One region of the Arthrobacter sp. OAP107 genome, then DNA from elsewhere that is predicted to be linked to it. Evidence: predicted binding sites of a transcription regulator. Region 1 holds the regulator's gene; each other region holds the start of a gene.
The links. Region 1 encodes LexA, which represses DNA repair genes until DNA is damaged. Its sites were predicted from a motif close to TCGAACANNTGTTCGA; they were not measured.
Positions count from the first base shown of each region.

Region 2: the regulator LexA is predicted to act here: its motif matches at 5,705-5,720, upstream of ABIE00_RS08255 (LexA family protein).
Region 3: the regulator LexA is predicted to act here: its motif matches at 5,149-5,164, upstream of ABIE00_RS18850 (HNH endonuclease signature motif containing protein).

Region 1 covers NZ_JBEPOK010000001.1:3,508,130-3,515,356, forward strand. The annotation lists gene ABIE00_RS16105 (MFS transporter) at 1-121, opposite strand, end outside; gene ABIE00_RS16110 (SseB family protein) at 181-1,041, opposite strand; gene priA (bifunctional 1-(5-phosphoribosyl)-5-((5-phosphoribosylamino)methylideneamino)imidazole-4-carboxamide isomerase/phosphoribosylanthranilate isomerase PriA) at 1,117-1,863, opposite strand; gene ABIE00_RS16120 (CG2302 family histidine operon protein) at 1,957-2,115, opposite strand; gene hisH (imidazole glycerol phosphate synthase subunit HisH) at 2,116-2,853, opposite strand; gene hisB (imidazoleglycerol-phosphate dehydratase HisB) at 2,850-3,476, opposite strand; gene ABIE00_RS16135 (histidinol-phosphate transaminase) at 3,536-4,654, opposite strand; gene ABIE00_RS16140 (LysM peptidoglycan-binding domain-containing protein) at 4,743-5,111, opposite strand; gene lexA (transcriptional repressor LexA) at 5,422-6,165, shown strand; gene ABIE00_RS16150 (ATP-dependent DNA helicase) at 6,240-7,227, opposite strand, start outside.
Region 2 covers NZ_JBEPOK010000001.1:1,776,423-1,783,649, reverse strand. The annotation lists gene ABIE00_RS08290 (hypothetical protein) at 86-919, shown strand; gene ABIE00_RS08285 (hypothetical protein) at 1,133-1,570, opposite strand; gene ABIE00_RS08280 (hypothetical protein) at 1,677-1,940, opposite strand; gene ABIE00_RS08275 (hypothetical protein) at 2,608-2,751, opposite strand; gene ABIE00_RS08270 (hypothetical protein) at 2,972-3,445, shown strand; gene ABIE00_RS08265 (hypothetical protein) at 3,555-3,845, shown strand; gene ABIE00_RS08260 (Y-family DNA polymerase) at 3,916-5,220, opposite strand; gene ABIE00_RS08255 (LexA family protein) at 5,236-5,691, opposite strand; gene ABIE00_RS08250 (hypothetical protein) at 6,094-6,504, shown strand; gene ABIE00_RS08245 (hypothetical protein) at 6,501-7,227, shown strand, end outside.
Region 3 covers NZ_JBEPOK010000001.1:4,110,811-4,118,037, reverse strand. The annotation lists gene ABIE00_RS18860 (gamma-glutamyltransferase family protein) at 58-2,004, shown strand; gene ABIE00_RS18855 (hypothetical protein) at 2,113-2,433, shown strand; gene ABIE00_RS18850 (HNH endonuclease signature motif containing protein) at 2,722-5,073, opposite strand; gene ABIE00_RS18845 (SDR family oxidoreductase) at 5,208-6,068, opposite strand; gene ABIE00_RS18840 (nuclease-related domain-containing protein) at 6,117-6,857, opposite strand; gene ABIE00_RS18835 (MSMEG_6728 family protein) at 7,153-7,227, opposite strand, start outside.

The DNA.
Region 1 (7,227 bases):
CGATGTGCAGGGTCAGCAGGACGCCCGCCGCCGAATGGGGTATGCGGGCAATCATGCCGACGGCCAGGAGCCGTCGGATAGGGCGGACGGCCAGCAGCTCCCGGTACAGGGTGAAATTCACAGGTGGGTCCTCGGTTCAGCCGCCGGACAGCAACGCAACGGACCTCCACCGGTCGGCGGTTACTGTGCGGCGCGCCTTAGTTTGACTTCGATCGAATCAACGCGCTCACCAAACAATACATTCCGGCTCCACTCAGCCTGGAGGCCGGCAACAAGGTCCTGGACCGCGGCCGCGTCGAGTCCGTCCTCCAGATAGAGCACCACCCGCAGCTCCGGTCCGGCTCCGCCGCCCTCGACGCGGCTGCCCGAGGCTGTGGCCGTGGCCACTCCCCCGCCGGGAAGGACCTCGAGTGCGCGGACCGCGGGTCTGTCTTCGGCACCGGCCCGAAGCACCGTTGCCAGCTCGTCATCGAGGTAAGCGGGCACCCACTGCCGCTGCTGCGCGAGCGCCCAGACCCCGGGGCGCCTGACCACGAAGGTAATTTCCGAGCCGGGGTCCACGACCAGCAGCTCGGCCCCCTCGGAAACGGCGGACAGCGCGGCCCTTGCGGCATAAACGGCCACCGGCCGCGCCTCCGCGTGCCACGCCGCCAGGGCCGCTGCCGACGTGAACACCGGCATGGCAAGGCGGCCGTCCGGCGCTTTGAGCGTCACCAGCGCCATGTCCGCCTGTTTGTCGGCGTGCACGCCGTGCGCGCCCTCGGCTTCCTCCGCCAGCTGGGCCACCACGGGGACAAAGACGCGGGTGGTGGCCAGCGAGGCAACCACCGCGGCTTCGTCGCCGTCGCCGGCAACGAGAGCAGAGAGCGCGGTGAGATAACCGGCGTCGGCCGTGCCGTCGTCGTCCTCAAAGTTGTGGATCTTGGCGTCATCACCGGCGAGGCTGCGCCCGGCCCAGGGCTGGCCCGCCGAATCCGCGGCACCGCCTGCACCGGCGAGGGCGGCCTCGATGTGACCGGGCAGCCGGCGTGCCGGCGGCACGCCCGTGCCCGGTAGGGCCGTGCCAGGTACGCCGCCGTCCGTGGAATTGCGCTGCTGCTCGGTCACGGCGATGCCTTAGCGGCGGCCAGCGACGTCGAGGGCCTCGGGCAGGCTGAAGGCGCCGGCGTACAGGGCCTTGCCCACGATGGCGCCTTCGACGCCCAGCGGCACCAGGGAGCGCAGCACCTTCAGGTCGTCGAGGCTGGAAATCCCGCCGGAGGCCACGACGGGCTTGCCGGTCTTCTCCACCATTTGCCGCAGCAGCTCAACGTTCGGCCCCTGCAGCGTGCCGTCCTTGGTCACGTCGGTGACAACGTAGCGTGCGCAGCCGGCCTCTTCCAGGCGGCCCAGCACATCCCACAGGTCCCCGCCTTCCTTGGTCCAGCCGCGGCCGGCCAGTGTGGTTCCCCGGACGTCCAGGCCGACGGCGATCCGGTCACCGAAGCGGTCGATGGCCCGTGCCGTCCAGTCCGGGTTCTCCAGTGCGGCGGTGCCGAGGTTAACCCGGGCAACGCCCAGGTCCAGCGCCTTCTCCAGGGACTCGTCGTCCCGAAGCCCGCCGGAGAGCTCCACCTTGATGTCCAGCCGGCCCACCACTTCGCGCAGCAGCTCCGCGTTCGAGCCGCGTCCAAAGGCAGCGTCCAGATCCACCAGGTGGACCCATTCGGCGCCCTGCTGCTGCCAGTTCAGCGCCGCCTCCAGCGGCGTTCCGTAGCTCGTTTCGCTGCCGGCCTCGCCCTGGACCAGGCGGACGGCCTGGCCGTTCACGACGTCGACGGCGGGAAGCAGTTCAAGTACCGGCAGCTCGTTTTGGCTCGTCATCGGAGGTTTCCTCAGTTCTTGTAGGCGCTGGAGTTCTGTGGACCCTGTTCCCGTGAGCGGCGTCTTCTGCGGCGCACACGGCGGGTTCGTTCGTTATTTGCCGGGAAGGGTCAGCAGGTAGGCGGCCAGCAGCGACATCGCAGCCAGCACGTAGAACCCGATCTGGACCCAGAGCGGCTTGCGCTGCTGCCTGAAGGACAGGCCGCCGCCCACCAGGAGGCCGGCCAGGCCCATCAGGAGAATCGACCACATTTAGGCGTCCGCCGCCTGCCGGCGGTGCGGACCGCGGAGCCCGTCGACCCAGTTCTTGAGCAGCCGTGCACCGGCGTCACCTGACTTTTCCGGGTGGAACTGGGTGGCGCACAGCGGGCCGTTCTCCACGGCGGCGATGAAGGGGCCGCCGTGCTCGGACCACGTGACCAGGGGCGGCGCCATCCGGGGCTGGATGACGTCGAAGTCCCAGTTCTGGACCCCATACGAGTGCACGAAGTAGAACCGTTCCCCTTCGACACCGTCGAACAGCCTGGAGCCCTCCGGGACCTTAACGGTGTTCCACCCCATGTGCGGCACCACTTCGGCCGGCAGGAGCTCCACCTTGCCGGGCCACTCGCCCATGCCTTCGGCTTCAGTTCCGTGTTCCACGCCGGCCTCGAACAGCACCTGCAGGCCAACGCAAATGCCGAGGACCGGACGTCCACCGGCAACGCGGCGGCCAATCATCCGGATGCCATCAACGGCCTTGAGTTCGCGCATGACCGTCTCGAAGGCGCCGACGCCGGGAACGACCAGCCCGTCGGCGTTCAGCACGTCCTCGGGCTTGGAGCTCAGGATGACCTCGGCACCGGCGCGTTCCAGGGCACGCACGGCCGAACGGACGTTGCCGGACCCATAGTCCAGGACGGTGACGGTGGGTTTGCCCTCCGGGGAGGCCGGCTTCAGCGTGGCCGACGGGTCGATGATCGCGCCCTCGCGCAGTACTTTGCCGGTCACAGTGCTCCCTTGGTGGACGGAATGCCTTCGACGCGGGGGTCCGGTTCGACGGCTGCGCGGAGTGCCCGGGCAAAGGCCTTGAACTGGGCTTCCACGATGTGGTGCGGGTCCCGGCCGGCGATGACGTTCATGTGCAGGCAGATGCCGGCGTGCAGCGTGATTGCCTCGAAGACGTGCCGGGTCAGGGATCCCGTGAAGTGCCCGCCGATCAGGTGGTACTCCTGCCCGGCAGGCTCGCCGCCGTGCACCAGGTAAGGCCGGCCGGAGACGTCGACAACGGCGTGTGCGAGGGCTTCGTCCAGGGGCACGGTGGCCTCGCCGAAGCGGCGGATGCCGGCCTTGTTGCCCAGCGCGGTGCGCAGCACCTCGCCGAACGTAATGGCAACGTCCTCAACGGTGTGGTGGACGTCAATGTGGGTGTCGCCCGTGGCCTTGACGGTCATGTCGATGAGTGAGTGCTTGCACAGCGCCGTCAGCATGTGGTCATAGAACGGGACCGATGTGCTGATGTCCGACACTCCGGTGCCGTCGAGGTTGATCTCCACCAGCACGGAAGATTCGCTGGTGGCACGCTCCATGCGTGCAGTCCGTGCCTCGGCAGCCTTGATTCCGGTGTCGCTCATGGTGATAGATGTCCTTTGACGAAGGATGGGGGCGGACCTGACCCGGTCCATGTTCAAGTTTAGGCCGGAAGTGCAGCTTGCCGGGCCAGGATGCTTTCCAGCGCTTCCAGGAAGGCTGTGGTTTCGGTCTCAGTGCCGGCGGTGACCCGCAGGTGGCCGGCGATGCCGACATCCCGCACGAGCACCCCTGCGTCCAGCAGGTCCTGCCAGACCCCGTGGGGATTCTCCAGGCCGCCGAAGAAGACGTAGTTGGAGTCGGACGCCGCGGGCCGCAGCCCCATCCGCGTCAACTCCGCGACAATCCGGTCGCGCTGTCGCTTGATGTCCTGGACGTCGGCCATGAGCGCCTCGCGGTGCTGCAGCGCGGCGAGGGCGGTTGCCTGCGTGACGGCCGAGAGGTGGTAGGGCAGGCGCACCAGCCGGAGGGCGTCGGTCACCTCGGGAGCCGCGGCCATGTAACCGAGGCGGGCGCCGGCCAGGGCGAACGCCTTGCTCATGGTGCGGGAGACGATGAGCCGCTCCCGGCCGGGCAGCAGGGTGAGCGCGCTGGGCGTGCCGTCGTGTGCAAATTCGTGATAGGCCTCGTCCACGACGACGATCGCCTGGCTGGCCTCGCCTGCCTCGTAGACCGCTTCCACCACATCCAGGCCCAGGCCCGTGCCGGTGGGGTTGTTGGGCGAGCACAGGAAGACTATGTTCGGCTGGAGTTCACGCACCTGGCTGGCGGCCGACTCGGCACTGAGGCCGTAGTCGTCGGCGCGCTTGCCGGCGATGTAGGCAGTGTCCGTGCCGCTGGCGAGGAGCGGGTACATGGAGTACGTCGGCGGAAAGCTCAGAAGCGACCGGCCGGGGCCGCCGAAGGCCTGGAGGATCTGCTGGAGGACCTCGTTGGAACCGTTGGCTGCCCAGAGATTGTCCGCGCTGAGCCCGTGGCCAAGGTATTCCGCCAGCGCTTCCCGAAGTTCGGTGAATTCACGGTCGGGGTACCGGTTAAGCCCGGTGGCGGCCTCGCTTACCGCCGCGGTGATGGCCGCCCGGACGTCGGCGGGCACGCCATGCGTGTTCTCGTTGACGTTGAGCAGGATCGGGACGTCAAGCTGCGGGGCGCCGTAAGGGGACAGCCCCCTCAGGTTGGTCCGCAGGGGCAGTCGGTTCAGTCGCTCAAGCTGGTCAGTCACCTACACAGTTTAAGTAACCTGCAGGGCTGGCCGGAAACTGTGACGGTTCCGGCGCCCGGGAACCGCACGGTTCGGGGGGCGTGAAGCTCTATTTGTTCGGTACAAAAAGCTGCTGCCCGGGCATGACCTTCCCGGCCTGAAGGTCGTTGAGCTGGACGATGTCCGCGATCACATCCCGTGGATCGCGGTCCGGGTCGACCTTGCCCGCGATGGCCCACAATGATTCGCCGGGCTGCACCGTGACCGACACCGTCGGCGTGACGGCGAGACCGGTGGCGCTGTCAGCAGCCTTTGCCGGCGAGTTCAGCAGCCCGGTCAGTGACAGGATCACGGCGGCGAGCAGGACAAGCGGGAGGCCGATCAGGACAATCCGGCCACGGCGGGTGAGGCGCAGCCGCGGCGGCTTGCCGGGCCGGGAAACTGCCGTAGAAGTTACTGCTGCTGTTGAAGCTGACATGGCGTGAGCCCTCCTGGACCAAAGTTGTACTGCCTCGCGTTCGAACAAACAGTTCGAACACCGGACTGACAAGCGGCCCTCACTAGAACACATGTTCGAACTTTGCTTTTCCTAGTTTTAGCATCTATCAACGAATTAAGTCGAGACTCGCTAGAACAAATGTTTGAAAAAGCCCAATGGCTGGCCTACGTTGGAAATCAAAGAACAACCACAACTGCAGTTGATCAGCAGGGTCTGACATTTTTCAGGCCGGAAGTTCCCGGCCTCTGCAGCTACCGCAACCGGGAGGAACGGAAAGGCGTTGGCGAACATGGCAGCACAGGCCTCTGACGGCAAGGCTCCCCAGCGCAGCCCGCGGTCTCAGCGGACCCCCAAGGGACTTACAGTCCGCCAGAAGAAGATCCTGGAAACCATCCAGCGTTCGGTCAACGAGAACGGCTACCCGCCGTCGATGCGGGAAATCGGTGACACCGTAGGCCTGGCCAGCCTCTCCAGCGTGACCCATCAGCTTTCGCAGCTGGAAAAGCTCGGCTACCTGCGGCGCGACCCCAAGCGGCCGCGCGCCATGGAGGTCCTGATGCCGCTCACTCTGGATGCGGGAACGGCGAAATCCGGCGGTGACAAAGCCCCGGCCCCCAGCACGGCAGGCGGCTCCGTGTCCGAACTGCCCAGCGCGATGGACACCGCCATGGTGCCGCTGGTTGGCCGGATCGCGGCGGGCGGTCCCATCCTCGCGGACCAGATGGTGGAGGAGCTGATGCCGCTGCCCCGCCAGCTGGTGGGCCATGGCGAACTGTTCATGCTCAAGGTCGCGGGCGACTCCATGGTGGACGCCGCCATCTGTGACGGGGACTGGGTTGTGGTCCGGCGGCAGAGCGACGCCGTCAACGGCGACATCGTCGCGGCACTGCTTGACGATGAGGCCACCGTCAAGACCTTCCGGCAACGGGACGGCCACACCTGGCTCCTGCCGCAGAACACGCAGTACGAACCCATCCTCGGCGACCACGCAGTGGTCATGGGCAAGGTGGTTTCCGTACTTCGCTCGCTGTAGCCCCCTGGGGCTTGTCCCCACGGAATCTTCGGCAGAGAACTTTCGGCCCCGGGCTGCTGCAGCCCGGGGCGTCCCTATGCCTGGGCGCCGGCGAGCCTCTCCAGTGCCGCGATGGCGGTCTTCCGGTCGGTCGTTGGCCAGAACGGCGGCAACGCGGCCCGCAGGAACCCGCCATAGCGCTCCGTGGACAGCCGGGAATCCAGCACGGCCACCACGCCCTTGTCATTCGTGGACCGAATGAGACGCCCCGCCCCCTGGGCAAGCCTGATGGCCGCGTGCGTGGCGGATACCGACATGAAGCCGTTGCCGCCGGCCTGGGCAACAGCCCGCGACCGCGCCGTCATCAGCGGATCATCAGGGCGCGGGAAGGGAATCCTGTCAATCACCACCAGGCGGCATGACCCGCCCGGCACATCGACGCCCTGCCACAATGACATCGTGCCGAACAGGCAGGTGTCGGGTTCATCGGCGAACTGCTTCACCAGCGCCGTCATGGTGGACTCACCCTGGCAAAGAATGCTGACATCCAGCCGGGTGCGCAGGGCATCTGCTGCTTCCTCTGCGGCCCGACGGGAGGAGAACAGACACAGCGCTCCCCCGCCGGACGCGCGGATCAGTGACTCGAGTTCGTCCAGCGCCTCGGGCGACGTGCCGCGGCCAGGCTTCGGCAGGTGGCCCGCCACGTAGAGGATTCCCTGCCGGGGATAGTCAAAGGGCGAACCCACGTCGACGCCGGTCCAGCTCGGGGCGCCTTCCCCGACCAGGCCCAGCCCGCCCGCAGCGGGTTCGAAAGCAGAGCCGATGGCGAGGGTTGCCGACGTCAGCACCACGGTGTGCCCGGCGAACAGGCCTTCCCGGAGCCGGCCCGCGACGCTCAGCGGGGCGATGTTGATCAGGGCCGGGGCGGTCTCGTCAGGCGCTGAGTATCCCTGCTGGGGATCAAACGTGCTGTTCCGGGAGAACCAGACCACCTCACGGTTTTCCCGGGCGGCGACGAGCCGTTCGCAAAGCTCCAAAATCACCAGCAGGCGGGAGCGCGCGAGCTGCCGCCCGCCGTCGGCC
Region 2 (7,227 bases), 1.7 Mb from region 1:
GCCTATCGGATAAGATGTACTGGAAGACCAGTCGGATGCGGGCTTTGTGCCATCCGGCGCAGACATCGACCCGACAGGAGAGGCCATGGCGATGAAGACCCCAATGACGAGGAACGCGGCATTGTCCGCCGCCGCACTGGCGGTGCTGGGCAGCCTGCTCGCCGGATGCTCCGCCGGCTCAGAGACAGCGCAGCCATCGCCGAGCCCGAGCACCAGCGCGGCGAAGGTGACCAGCGAGGACCTCGGCAAGGCGCTGGACCGGCTCGTGTTCCAGGGCACCGGGGCCAAGAGCACCGACGGCGGCGCGTGCCTGGTCCGCGCCGCCCAGGACAAGAAGCTCTCGGACACCGCGCAGGCCTACATCGTGGGCAAGGGCAGCGACGACATCGCCGCGGTGGCAAATGGCCTGCGCGAGGTCAGCGCGATGGACGCCGCGATCATGCTCTCCCCCGAGCTGCGCGACAAGTTCGACGCTTGCGTCGACGCGGTGATCCCGCCGACCCCGGCCCCGGGTGCCACGACCAGCAAGGACGGCAAGGATCAGGTCTACGCGCCGCCGAAGCAGGGACAGGAGCTCCCCCAGGCCCGGCAGCCGGATCTCACGCCGAAGTTCCCGGTGCCGCAGGGCACGAGCATCAACTCCTCCTCGCAGCTGACCGCGGGGCTCGTTTCGACGTTCTCCTCCTATGCGCTGAACGAGGATCAGAAGAAGACCTACGCAGCCTCGGGCGAGTGCCTGGCGGGCGTCGTCTTCCAGGCGGGGTTCTCGCAGGAGACGCTGCGCTTCCTCGCCGGCGGCGCATCAATAGGGGCCGGATCGATCTCGGACTTCCTGCCGAAGGACGAGGACAAGAAGATCTGGAAGTCGAAGGACTTCACCTCGGCACTCGTGGACTGCACGGCCAGCGCAAAGGTCTGAGGCTCATCCATCGCGGGTTTTCGTCCTGCCGTTGTTGGCTTCTACCGATCAAAATAAGAACCGGTGCATACTCGCACCGGTTCTTCTTTTCCTGTTCACAAGGCTGCCGAAGTCATAGCAAGCCCCAGATGGCAGCATTCCAGAGTGGAGGACCCTGTTGAGGAGTCGAGCTCGATGTGTCTGCGTCACAGCACTTCGATGGCGACGTCGGCACTAGAGCCGTTTTGGCTGCGCATTGCCGAGGTGCGCGCGCACCACGGCAATGTCCCTCGTCGGGTCGCGCCGGATCCGCTTCGACTTGACGATAAACGCGGACTTCTCGATCACAACCAGCTTCAATCCATGTTCGGGGATAAGAAGGCGCTTGCGTTCGTCGTAGAGGCGACGTTGCTCGCCGCGACCGACACCAGAGACGGTCTCCCGCCGATCGAAGAACGGCGACGGTTTCGAATGCTGCTCCTCCTGGAACTCGACGACGAGCTTGAGATCGGACCAAAAGCCGTCCACGGGTAGCTTGGTGCCGAGGGGTCGCAAATGGGACGGGTCGCCGCGGAGCCAATCGAACGTCGCTTGGCGACAGCTGCTCATGCCGAGGACGCCATCGCACAGGTCAAGCACGTAGTGCTCATCGGACGCAGTGCGGTCGACCATGCCGTGATTCTTGCAGAGTTCAGCCGAGAGGCCCATGCTTCACAGGTTCAAGAACGACGTTTGGTCCGCTCTGAGAGCTTAGGATCTCGGAACCAGGGTGTTTCGGTCAGTGCTGGCGGCGGCCTGATACGGCCCGCTGCCAGTAAGCCGCTTCCGCGCTCGTCAGCATCTCGTAGATCTGCTCGACCACAAACTTCCCCAAATATGGGCGTTCCTCGGCGCTCAAAGTTCCCAGAGACACCAGTGCAGCCGCCAACAGTGCGTCGTCCTCAATCGAAGGCTCAACCCATTCCCGCACGCCATCGTCGGCAAGGTCCTCCCAGACATATGGCGAGGTTGCTATGGCCTCCCTGACCGCGGCGAGTCGCACCCTTACGTCTCCGCTACGGGACCGCGTGTAGAGACGGATCTGATATTCATCCGAGGCCGGGGGCACAAGGGGTGCGCCGCCGGCTAACGGAGGATGAGCAGCAATGACCTGGTAGCGGGCCCGGGCAGGGTGTCGGTCATGGAGGTCCTGGCGTATTTCCCTGATGCGGTGCCCGGGGCGCAATGTCGCAATTCCAGGGATGCGGTTGTCCCGCCTATTCGCGTTGTGTGGTGCCATGACCTGTCCCGACAAGCGGCCAATAGGTGTCCCCTCCCTCATGATAGGCCCGGTTCGGACGGAGGTTGAAGGGCACCGGATCGAGGCGGCTGGGCATACCGGAACGAGCTTGATCGTCCCTGCGGTTTTCCACATACACCAGGACTCCCCTACCGGCAGTCGGCAACCGATGCTGCACTGGAGGCATGCTCAGCTACGAAGACATCATTCTGCTCGGCGAGGAACGGGTCCTGGTCATCCAGGAACACGAAGAGAGCCGTTGCTGGTGTGGCCAGACCTGGCAATGACCAACCTTCACGGGCGCTGTCTTGGTTTTATGGCTGGTGCTTCCTGATGCCGGACTGCTTGCTTCTGGCCGGACCAGGACCTTGCTGGGAAGGGGCCAGGTGAATTCAGCAGGGTATCCGGGCGGAGGAGCATACTGAAACGGTTACACCTCACGGTCCGGAACGCGAATGATGATCATCCGGGATCCTTCCGGGATTTTTGCTTTCGCCGCAGCCATGGCGGTGTCATAGTCGGGGCCCGTCGCGCTGACGCGCATCATTTCGCCCTGGGCATCTTCAATGGTCAATTCAACCTCCATAGCTCTGAGCATAGAGCCCTGCTCGGCCGTCCTCTGTCCGTTGGAGAAGAGAAAGTTGTCAAGTAACAGCATGCGCAGTGAGTAGCCTGCCTAAGCTGTGAAATGAGAGTCTCTGATCGGCGCGCCATCAACGGTGTCGGACTACGGTCGGCAACTTGAATCGGACCGGAGTGAGACTGGGATTGCCGGTAAAGGATAGACTGCCCGAGTGCCCGATCATGATCAAGAAGGCCCGTGCGATCGGGCGCAGCCGCTCAATCCATCACGTCTTCAGCAGCCCAAGGACAAGTCAGTCCAGTCTGAGCCCATTGAAGTGCGCAATTCTGAGGCCGCCGGAGCCTGCGAGCAGGATATGAGCCAGGGCCCGACCCGCTGGCAGCGGATCAAGGAGCATCCGGCTTTCAAGACAGGTCTCGCCGTTGGCGCTCTTGCGGCTGCTGGCGCGGTCACGTTGTTGACACTGAGGTCGCCCGAAGCATTCAAGCAGGTCAGCGCGGCGGTCTGGGAGAAAATCCCTGAGTTCACGGAGGCGGCTTTCGAGGGCATCGGCGAGGAGGCCAGCAGAAAGTCTCCGACCGAGCATAATGTCAGCGGGCACCAGCGCGTGCAGCACTACGGTCCCGGCGGCACCGAGACAAAGTTCGTCCAGGTATCGCCTTACTCGCGTGGAGGTAGTACCTAACAGGCGCATGCGATACTGACCGTGTCGAAAATTGCGGTTGTGCTTGTCGTCAGCGGTTTATGTCATATCAGAAACGGCTTCGGCGGGACGTATTGGGACGGTAGGGCCTTTGGGTATCTTTGATTTCCTTGCGAAGAAGGAAAAAAGCTGGGACGAGATCGATGTCTACGAGGGTGAAACGCCCCCGTGCCCCAACTGTGGGACGCCCCTGGTGAAAAAGTTTGTTTACTCCGAGATGTACTGCCTTGAGTGTCGCTACGGTCTAGATGACGATGACGATGACGATGACGACAGCGAGGCGCTGAGTGTTTACGATGCAGCTCAGATCTGGGCCTCACACGGTAAGGATGAGGATTACATGTTCGGGTATTCCTCGGAGGAACTCGAAGCCGCGCTTTAATGTGGCAGGTCGCTGCTCGAGTTTGCTGCCGGCGCGGGTGCTGTTGAGGTCCTGCGCTTCCCTTACCCCGCTATGCCACAGCGACCGGCAGCTCGTCCCAGTGGGTCGTGCAGCGCTTCGAGAGCATGGCGCGCTTCATCTCCCACGCCGGCGGGGTCTTCATGCCACCCAGGCCCACACCCACTGCCTGCGCGCCGAGCTTTCTCGTGATTTCGTCAAGTACCTTCCCTACTCCCCGATCTTCGAATTCGGATTGGAACACAGGTAGGAACTGAACGCCGTCACCCGCGCGCAGTCCCGTGAGTACAACTCCTGCACGGGCGTAGCGGATACCGGCGGTCGGAAACAGATCAGGCAGGATCACACTGGCAGCTTTCGTAAGCGCGATCGGGTCATCGGTCGGCATGGCCAGCGGAACAGCCCGGTGGGCTGAATGCGGGACGGTTCCTTCGTCGGCCCAGCCGGTCGAAGCCCACACCGAGAGCACGCCGGCGACGGACCCCTGGGCCCGAAGACGTGCTGAGACCCGCTGGGCGTAGATCGACAGAACCTGATGCATCTCGTCAGGGTCCGTAAGCTTGCGCGAGAAGCTCCTGGAATAGATCAGCTGGTCCTTGGCAGCCGGCGGCTGGGTCTCCAGCCCGATACATTTTTGCCCGCGCAGCTCCAGGATGGTTCTTTCCATGACGACGGAGAACCGTTTGCGGAGCCATTTGGCATCAGCGTCGCGCAGTTCTCTGGCCGTGTGGATGCCGAGCGCAGCCAGGCGCTTGCCGTTACGCCCGGCGACGCCCCAGAGGTCAGTCACATGGAGGGAGTCAAGGATCCGGTCAAGCTGCTCCTCTGAAAACCGCCGGAGATCGAGAACTCCATTGAACGCGGGGTTTTTCTTGATGCCGAGAGCCGCTACCTTGGCGAGGGTCTTCGTGGGACCGATCGCGACGCGGACAGGAATTCCGGTCAGCTGGAGGACAGTCCGTCGGATCTCCTGTCCCCGTGATTCGAGTTCTTCAGGAGCGCCCCGCAGCTTCAGCCAGCTTTCGTCGATCGAATACACTTCCTGCCACGCACTGAAGCGGCCCAGAATGGTGGCAACCCGTGCACTCAGCGAGCCATAGAGCTCATAGTTCGATGACCTGGCTTCGACGCCCTTGGCCTGGCACCAGCCGCGGATCTTGAACCACGGCTTGCCCATGATGTCAGGATCGAGCTCCTTCACCAGCGGGCACGCGGCAACCACACAGCCGTCATTGTTCGAGAGGACAAGGGTCGGCCGGTCATGCAGCGTGGGGTCGAAGACGCGCTCCGCGTTGGCGTAAAAGGAGACGCAGTCTACGAGAGCGATTTGATCGGATGCTGGGGTGAGAGTCGTCATTGCCACGGCTGGAGACTATAGGCGGGGTCTGACACCACGTTTGGTTTTCGCAGGAGACAGAATCCATGTGACCACGCCCCAGACTGACATCTCGGTGTGTTCGTGGAGAACGACGTCCGCATAGTCAAGGTTCTCTGCCACGAGAACGGTACGTCCCTGGATGACGTCCAGCCGCTTGACGGTGTATTCGCCGTCAACGACGGCGATCACGATCTTGCCCGGAACGGGATCGATCCCCCGGTCCACGAGCAGCAGGTCGCCGTCATTGATTCCGGCTCCGGTCATGGAATGGCCGGCTGCACGCCAGACAAATGTACATGTTGGGTCCCGGACCAGGTGCTGGACAAGATCAAGGTCCCCGGACCAATATCCCTCTGCAGGGCTGGGGAAGCCGCAGGCGACGGCTTCCGGCGCGAACGGGAGTATCAGCGGCTCGTCGAGCGCCAACGGTTCTGGCTGCGAGGCCTGCATGTCCACTTCCTTTTCGAACATATGTTCGATGGAATCGTACGCCCGGGCGGGAACGGCACGCAACGTGGAGCAACTGCCGGGCGGACCGGACAGGCCTGGGCTCTGGGACTGCGGGCAGGAATAAAGGCCCCGGTGCGCTTCATGCGCGTCGGGGCCTTCTCTTTTTCGCACGAACGGGAGGTGCGAACCAACGTTCAGCGGCCCCGGCCTTGGGGTCGAGGAACCGAGGCTGCCTGGGACACGCGATCAGGCGCTGACCGGGTGACGCAGATGACTCCACCTCTCTGCCCGACCTCTCCGCAAAGGTCTGTCACAAGTCATTGCCCAATCATTCGTGACAGACAATCGAATGACGTTAGAATGGACTCGTACATCAGTCGAATATGACAGGAGAGGCCAGACATGACCGTCGTCGACGAGCCGAAGGCTGCGCCTCCCGCTGCGCGGGCTGCGACCAGGTCCGGTGGACCGAGCATCGACCAGAACGGCAGCGACCGCAGGGAGCGGGTCTTTACCCGCCTGTCCTCGGACGAGAAGCAGCGGGCGGAGTACTGGGCGCAGCGGCGCGGCTACCCCTCCGCCAACGAGTATTACGCCGAGGCGATCGCCGAGAAGATCCGGCGCGAGAATCTCGACTTCGACATCCCTGATCTGCTCACCGCGCGTATCAACCAGGTCGTCGACGAGCTCAAGGCGCTTTCGACGAACAACGCCAACCTCGAGCGGGTCGTGACCATGGGCTTCGATTCCCTGCTCGGGCTGACCAGGGGCGACAACTATCTGCTGGACGAGGAGAACGGGGAGCTGACGTGAGCCAGGGGCTGAACGAGATCATGCCGTCCACCGACGAGCTGATGGACGTCGACACGTCCTTCCTCGATGCGTACCGGACCGGCGGGAGCGAGGGCCTGAAGCGGGCCCAGGAACGGGCACAGCCGGCGGAGCCGGAGCAGGACACGCCGGAGAAGGATGAGGCCCCGCAGCAGAGCGCCGAGAACCTTGACCGGGACACCGGTGCCGGCCAGCGTGGAGGCTCGGGAGCAGGCAGCGCCACTCCCCCGGCCCAGAGCGACGCCGTCGCCGTGGACAAAGCAGCGATGCCGCAGGTGCACGACGACGCAGACGCCGAAGCACACCCCGCGGCCCTCCCGGTGTCGCCGCCGGAAGATGCCAACCTCCTCCCGCCCGTCCCGCTCCAGCACACCGACCATCAGGAGGCCGTGCAGTCTGCGGCGGCCAGGGGCGGCTCCGGTGGAGGGGATGAAGGCAGCGAGTCGTTGCCACAGAGCGGCTTCCGGCTCGAGGGCGTGAAGAGCCAGCCTGCCGTCCGGGCCCTGCCCGAGGCCATCGTCGGCGCGCTGCGGGAGCAGCTGCGCTCAGCGGCCGTCCGTGAGCTCGGTGTCGGCGACACGGCAGCCCGCGAGTTCGCCGAGCGGTTGAGCCAGGCAAGCCTGGTCACGGCCTTTCTGCTGGCCCAGCTCGACCTTGGACTGGCGACTGATGCTGCCACCCGGCGCGCGGCGCAGCTGTTCCGCT
Region 3 (7,227 bases), 600 kb from region 1:
CGTGTCGCGGGCGCCGTATCCCGGAACGGCCGGAAACCGGTGACTACAGTAGCCCGTATGAGTTTTACGAGGCCGGAGACTTTCACCACCCGTCCTACGCTGCAGGGCACGTTCGGCATGTCCGCTACGACCCATTGGCTCGCTACCGGCACCGCGCAGGCGGTGCTGGAGCGGGGCGGCAACGCCTTCGACGCGGCAACGGCGGCCGCGTTCGTGCTGCATGTGGTGGAACCGCACCTCAACGGGCCCGGCGGCGACATGACCGGCGTCTTCAGCACGGCGGAGGAGCCTGGGAAACCTGTGGTCCTGATGGGCCAAGGCCCGGCCCCGGCGGGCGCGACGGGTCAGCACTTCCGCGCCGAGGGCCTGGAACTGGTGCCCGGATCAGGGGCGCTCGCCGCGGCGGTTCCCGGCGCCGTCGACGCCTGGCTGTTGCTGCTGCGGGATCACGGAACATGGGAACTGGCGGAAGTCCTGGATTTCGCCATCCGGTATGCGCGCGACGGCCATCCGGTGCTGGCACGTGTCGGCAGCACGATCTCGGCGGTGGCGGGGCTGTTCCGCGAGCATTGGCCCACTTCGGCCGAACTGTGGATGCCGGAGGGACGCATCCCGAAGGAGGGCGAGCTGGTCCGGAATCCGGCGCTTGCCCGCACGCTGCAGAAACTGGTGCAGGCCGGTGCCGGCCTCGGCGAGGCATTCGCGGCGCAGCCGGCGCACACGCGCGAGGAGCGCATCGACGCCGCCCGCAGGGAGTGGAGCGAAGGCTTCGTGGCCCGTGCGGTGGCCGAAAGCGTCCGGACACCGCACCGGCACTCGTCCGGTACCGACCACCGTGGCGTGATGACGATGGCCGACATGGCGGGGTTCCGCGCGTCGTATGAGGACGCAGCCACCTTCGAGTTCCGCGGGCACACCATCGCCAAGACCGGCCCGTGGGGGCAGGGGCCGGCACTGCTTCAGACGCTTGCGATCCTGGCCGGCTTTGATGACGACCACCTCGACCCGTCCACCGAGCTGGGGGCGCACACCATTTTGGAGGCCCAGAAGCTCGCTCTGGCGGACCGGGAGGCGTACTACGGCGATGCGGACGTCCCCCTCGGCTACCTGTTGTCCGAAGAGTACGCGGCGTCGCGGCGGGATCTGATCACGGATGAGGCATCGCACGAGTTCCGTCCGGGTTCGGTTCCGGGGCGTGAGCCGTACGTCCCTGCGCTGCGGACGGAGTATGTCCCGCCTGCGCTGCCGAACGACGGCGGGTCACGCGCCTTGGGGGGTGGTGCCGCTTCCGGCGGCGCACATTCCGCGGCTGCCGTGGGTGTGGGCGAGCCTACGATCGGTGAACCCGCACCAGGCGGGCCCGCAGCTGGTGAACCCGCACGAGGCGAGCCCACTGTGGCGTCCAACGGGGAGACCCGCGGCGACACCTGCCACATTGATGTTGTGGACCGCTGGGGCAACATGGTTTCGGCCACGCCGTCCGGTGGCTGGCTGCAGTCGTCGCCGGCGATTCCTGAGCTTGGCTTCTGCCTGGGCACCCGGCTGCAAATGACGTGGCTGGAGCCCGGAACGCCGTCCACGCTGACGCCGGGCAAACGGCCCCGGACCACCCTGACGCCGACGCTGGTGCTGCGCGATGGCGTTGCTGTTTCCGCGCTCGGCTCGCCCGGCGGCGACCATCAGGACCAGTGGCAGTTGCTGTACCTGCTGCGGACGATCGTCGGCGGGTACTCGCCCCAACAGGCCATCGATGCGCCGGCGTTTCATACGACGTCGATGCCCGGGTCTTTCTGGCCGCGCACATGGCAGCCTGGCGGTGCCGTCGTCGAGGATCGGTTGGGCGATGACGTTATCGCCGGGCTCGAAGGGCGGGGACACCGGATCACCCGGGCAGGCGACTGGACGCTGGGGCGGCTGTCCGCCGTCGTACGCGATCCCAGGACCGGCGTGCTGCAGGCTGCCGCGAATCCGCGGGGAGCGCAGGGATACGCAGCAGGACGGTAGGAAGGACCGCTCTTGCGCTCGCGTTCCGGTTGAGCGGGCGGTGAGCTTTTGTGCCCGCGGGCGGCGAGCGGGGTTTCTGGCATGGCGGTTATCTGCAAGGCTGGGGGCATGAACTACTTCCTGGAGTACACGATTCCCGCTGCCCCCGACGACGCCGAATTCGAGTTCCCGCACGACGAGATTCGACCGGGAACCACCATCCCGCTCTCGGAGACCAATGCCGACGTAGTGCACACTCCCGAGCTTCCTGCCCGCACGGGCATCATCGGTGCCACCGTGCCGGAGGCGAAACTCGAAGCCGAGCAGCTCATCACCCACAGCCGTGCGACGGAGGCGTCCCTGTACGAGGACCCCTCGAACTCGCTGCAGGCCGGCGTGGGCACCCTGGTTGCCACGTTCACGCAAGGCAGCGGCTGGCAGGACGCATAGCAGCCTCTGGTTTTTGTTTCACCGAACCGCCTGGTCCCGAATTGGGGCTGGGCGGTTCTATTTTGAGGCCGAAGCCAGGAATCCTCGGCGCCGGCAGACCATGGCACGGCTGGATCTACCAACATCCTGGCAACTTCCGGCTGTCGGTCCGAGCCCGCGGGTCGGCTGCACGGACCGTGTTGGCTCGTCGACGCCGGGCGTGGCTTTCCCGCGCTGACGCTCCTCTTGTGTCCCGCCGACGCTGGCGTTCCTCGTGCGGCCGGCCCCGGCCCGCTTGCGGTCTCGGGTTCATGTTTTGTGGTGGTGGTTTTGTCGGGGTTGTTGGCGGGGGTCGATGTGGGGTGGGGGTATGAACCAGGGGATGCCGTTTTTGAGGTGGATTTTCCACTGTTCCTTGTGGATCAGGTGGTGGTGGTGGGTGCAGAGGAGGACGCCGTTGTCGGTGCTGGTGGGTCCGCCTCGGGACCAGTAGGTGATGTGGTGGGCTTCGCACCAGGGTGCGGGGATGGTGCAGTTGGGGAAGGCGCAGCCTTGGTCGCGGGTGTTGAGGGCTTTGCGGATGTGGGGCGGGAAGATCCGGGTGGTGCGGCCGATGTCGAGGATGCGTCCTTGGCTGCCGAGGAGGACGGGGATGATGTCGGCGTCGCAGGCGATTTTGCGGATGGTGGAGGCGGTGACGGGGCCGGTGTAGGTGAAGGTTCCGCTGCCGGTGGCCGTGCCGGCCGGCCCGCCGGGCAGGGGTGTGGTGAAGGGGTCGGTGCCGGACCGGTTGATGCCGGGCGGGTTGGTGCCGGGCGGGTTGATACTGGCGGCGTTGGTGCTGGTGATGTTGGTGCTGGGCAGGTTGCCTGTCTGGGTGTCGGGTTCGCTTGTCTGCGGGGCGTCTGTGCTGGTGTCCGGTTCGGGGCGCGGTTGGGTGGTCTGCCAGGTGCCTGGCAGGAGCTCGGGGCCGCTGGGTTGCCATCCGTTTGTGTCTGTTGGTTGGGGGCTGTCTGTTGGCTGGTTGGTGGTGTGGTTTCCTTTGGAGGCGTAGCGGGGGCCGCGGTTGGCGGTGGTTTGGATGCTGTTGAGGAGGTCCCGGTAGCCGACGGTGACCATGACTTGGGGGCGGAGTCCTCCGGTGGTGGGCAGGGTGCCGGCGGCGAGGGCTGCCTTGGATGCGCCGATGAGGCCGTCGAGGCGTTGCTGGGCGAGGGTGCGGCGGTCCAGGTCCGGTTCCGGGGTGGGGGCGTTGAAGGCCGCGTCGGGGTCGACAGCGGCGGCGATGGTACCGTCGGCGCTGCTGGTACCGCCGTCACCGCTGCTGCCGTTGCCCTGTTGGCTGGTGTCCTGTTGGCTGGTGCCGGCGGCCGTGCCGTCACCGTCGCCGCTGTCGTTGTTGTTGCCGTTGTCGGTTTTCGCGCTGGTGGTGGTGTTGGGTGTGGTGGTGCGGGGGTTGGTGGCGGTGTTCATGACGGTGGCGAGGACTTCGTATTGGTCGGCGGTGGCGCGGATTTCGAGGTGGTGCAGGCCGCCGCGTTTGTGGTGGAGGAAGACGCCTTGGCGGTGGCGGAGGTTTTCTTCGGAGGGTTCGGTGCCGTCCTGGTCGAGGGCGTCGATCCAGCGGTGGGCGATGCGGGTGAGGAAGTCGTGGTCGTTGTCGATCGCGGTTTGGGTGAGGTTGTGTTCCATTTCGGCGATCAGGGCGGGGTTGGGGATGTGGCGGACTTTGTCCAGGGCGGTGGTGATGGTGGTTCCGGCGCGGGAGGAGATGATTCCGGTGGTGAGGGCGGCTGCGGTTTCTTCGCGTTCGGGTGGCATGGGCCGGCCGGCGAGTCCGGTGCGGGGGAGGGTGGCGTTGGCCAGGGCGAGGCGGCGGCGTGCTTCGGGGGTGCTGATCCGGAGCCGGGTGCGGAGGAACTCGGCGGTGTTTCGGGCTCCGTCATCGGCCGGGGACCAGGCCACCGCAGAGGCAGGGGCAGAGGCAACCGCGGAGGCGGCCGGAGTTGGGCCAGGGGCGGCAGCAACGGCAAAGGAGGAACCGTCGGCTCCAGCCGTGGTGGCGGCAGCCTCGGAGTGCTGAGCGCCAGGATCCGGGCCTGGATCCGGGGCAGGATCCGGGACAGGCTCGGGTCCGGGTTCGGGGCCCCAGCCTGTGGTCCAGCCTGTGGTCCAGCCGGCGGCGCGGCTGGCGGTCGCGGCGGCGTTGATCGCCTCGGTCCGTGTCCGGTCCACCGCCGCGGCGGCGAGTACTTGCAGGTGTTCGACGCGGCGGGAGAGCTTCTCGGTCAGTTCAGCGAAATCGGCCGCCTGAAGGAAGTTGGCCGCCGCCAGCTCCTCCGGAGCCGAGCTGGTGGCGGAGTCCAGCAGCGCCAGGGACGCCTTCAGATCAGTCGTTGCCGGCGCTGGGGACGCCAGCTCAGTAGTTGCCGCGGCGACCGGTTCCGGGCCGTTCGTTTCCAAACGCCGAGTTGCAGGGCCAGCGCCAGCTGCAAAGCCGGCGGCAGCACCGCCGTCGGACACGTCCTTGACCGGTGCGTCAGCAAGGAGAGCCGCAGGAACGCTACGCAGCCGGCGGCCGCGCAGCAGGACAGCGGCACCCAGGCCAGAGACATTCGTCCCCGCCGAGCTGTCCGCTCCGTGCTCCCCAATCGCTTCCATACGAAAACTCTCTCAGCGGGGTCTGACATTTTCAGGCGTGAGGAGCGTCACTTCGGACTGAATGTGAAAAAACTTTTGAAAATTTTTTTGGCCCGGTCATTTGGGCCCTATCTCCACCTGGGCGGCGCGTCTACTCAAAGGTGGCGCACTCCGACGCCGGCTAAAACGTCGCGGTAACCCTCGCGGAAGGATGGGTACTTGCAGGAGAACCCTGTTCCCCGAAGCAGCGCGTTGCTGCACCGTTTGTTGCCGCCACGTGCGTCGCCCAGGGAACCCGTCGGCGGGACGTCCAACCCCAATTCAGCCGCCAAGAAACGCAGGACGTCGCCCAACTCGGCCGGCTCGTTGTCGACGCCGAGATAGAGGAGTGACGGCGCGTCAGGCATGTTGAGCAAATGCACGATGGCGCCGGCGGCGTCGTCGCGGTGGATGCGATTGGTGAAGCGCGGCTGGTCAGGAATGACGGCGGCGCCGGTCCGAACCTGGTCGATGAGCCGCGTCCGGCCCGGTCCGTAGATTCCGCCAAGCCTGAGCACGACAGGCGAGGTCCCCGTCCCGTCGAACCGCTTCAGCAGCAGCTCCTCTGCTTCAAGCATGACGCGGCCCGAGAATCCGGTGGGTTCCGGCGTCGTGTTTTCATCGATCCATCCTCCTCCGGCGTCGCCATACACTGCCGTGGACGAGACGAAGAGGACGCGTTCGGGTGCAACGTGGTCGCGCTCGAGGGCGTCGAGGACATTCGCAACCCCGTTCACGTACGCGGTCCGGTATGCCTCTTCTGTAGAAGCATCCGCAGCCACGGCGATGACGACGGCGTTAGTGTCCGCCGGGACACGCGGCAGTTCGGCGGTGCTTAAGTCCGTGGCGACGCCCTCGATCTCAGCCGGCAGTTTGTCCGGGGAACGGCGCCAACCCACCACCCGGTGCCCCGCTGCGGCGAAACGCAGACCCGTCTCGGTGCCGAGGTCGCCGCAACCGGCGAGAAGGATAGTCATAGCCGCCAGTCTGCCATCTCCGTGACCCGACCTTGGAATGCCTCTATTTCATCTGGATGGGACAGGCTGGGCGAGCGATGGCGAGGGGCGAGGAACGACAGGGGGCTGCCTTTGTGTGTGGGGCCATGCATTGAGCAGGAGGCCCACGACAAAAACAGCCAAGGCAAAGTAGAAAAGTGCCCCGAAGCAGCCTGAGGGCTTGGTCCGCTTTCGCCTGTTCCTGCCAGGAGTAGTGCGTCCCATGCGCTGCCGGGACCGCCGGCTCTCCAAAGCTACGGCCGGGCCTGAAGCAAGCCCGAGATCTGCAGGTCCTGCATTCCAGTCTTTCGTGGTCAGCAGGGGCGGGCTCGTCTCTCCGGAGAGAAGGCCCAGCAGGTAGCTGTGAATAACCTGCACAGCAGCCGGGTCGAGTACAGCGGGCAGTTCTTGTATGGAGCGCCTGAGTGTCGCTAGGCCCTGAATCCTGACACCAGTACCCGACCTTGCGTTCATATCCGGCTGGTCAACCAAGCACAACCACGCCTGAACAAGCCGCCGGTGCTGTGGTTCGAGGAGTGCAGCTACCGCGGCGCCTTGATCGGCCACGGAGGAAACCTCTCGGTCTCTGGAGTATCCGTTTTGACGGAGAACCCCGTTCCGCGTCTGGACGTCACCAGACCAGCTCTTTGCATCAATGACGATGACACCGCCGGGCCCAACGAGGATATGGTCCAGGTTCGCCTTAGGACGCCCGGGCCAGTGGACATCGTGCAGGGCGAGCCATCCCTGCGAGGCCAGCCCGTCCAGCACCAGCCCGACGCGTACCTCCCCCGCGGCGCCTTTGGTCCAAGCTTTCTCTGCCCGCTCGGCCTGTTCCAGTTGTTGCCTGAGCTTTGCTACCCGCTCGGCTGCCAGCCGTGCCTGCTCGGCCGCTCCTTCGCCTGCCAATTCTGAATCCCCCAATTCGCACTGTTCCCCGGTCCCGCGGGACTCAAAGCAACTGTATGCGACAGAAACCGGCCCTCATACCACGGCTGACTATAGGATCCCCGAGCAGCAAACTGAGCAGCTGCGGCCGACGCGAGGGGCGGCAATCCCTCCGGACTCAGAGCGCCGGGACGGGGAAGAAGACGCGGGGGTCCTGCAGCAGCGCCGGATAGTCGAACTCTGACCGGTCGAT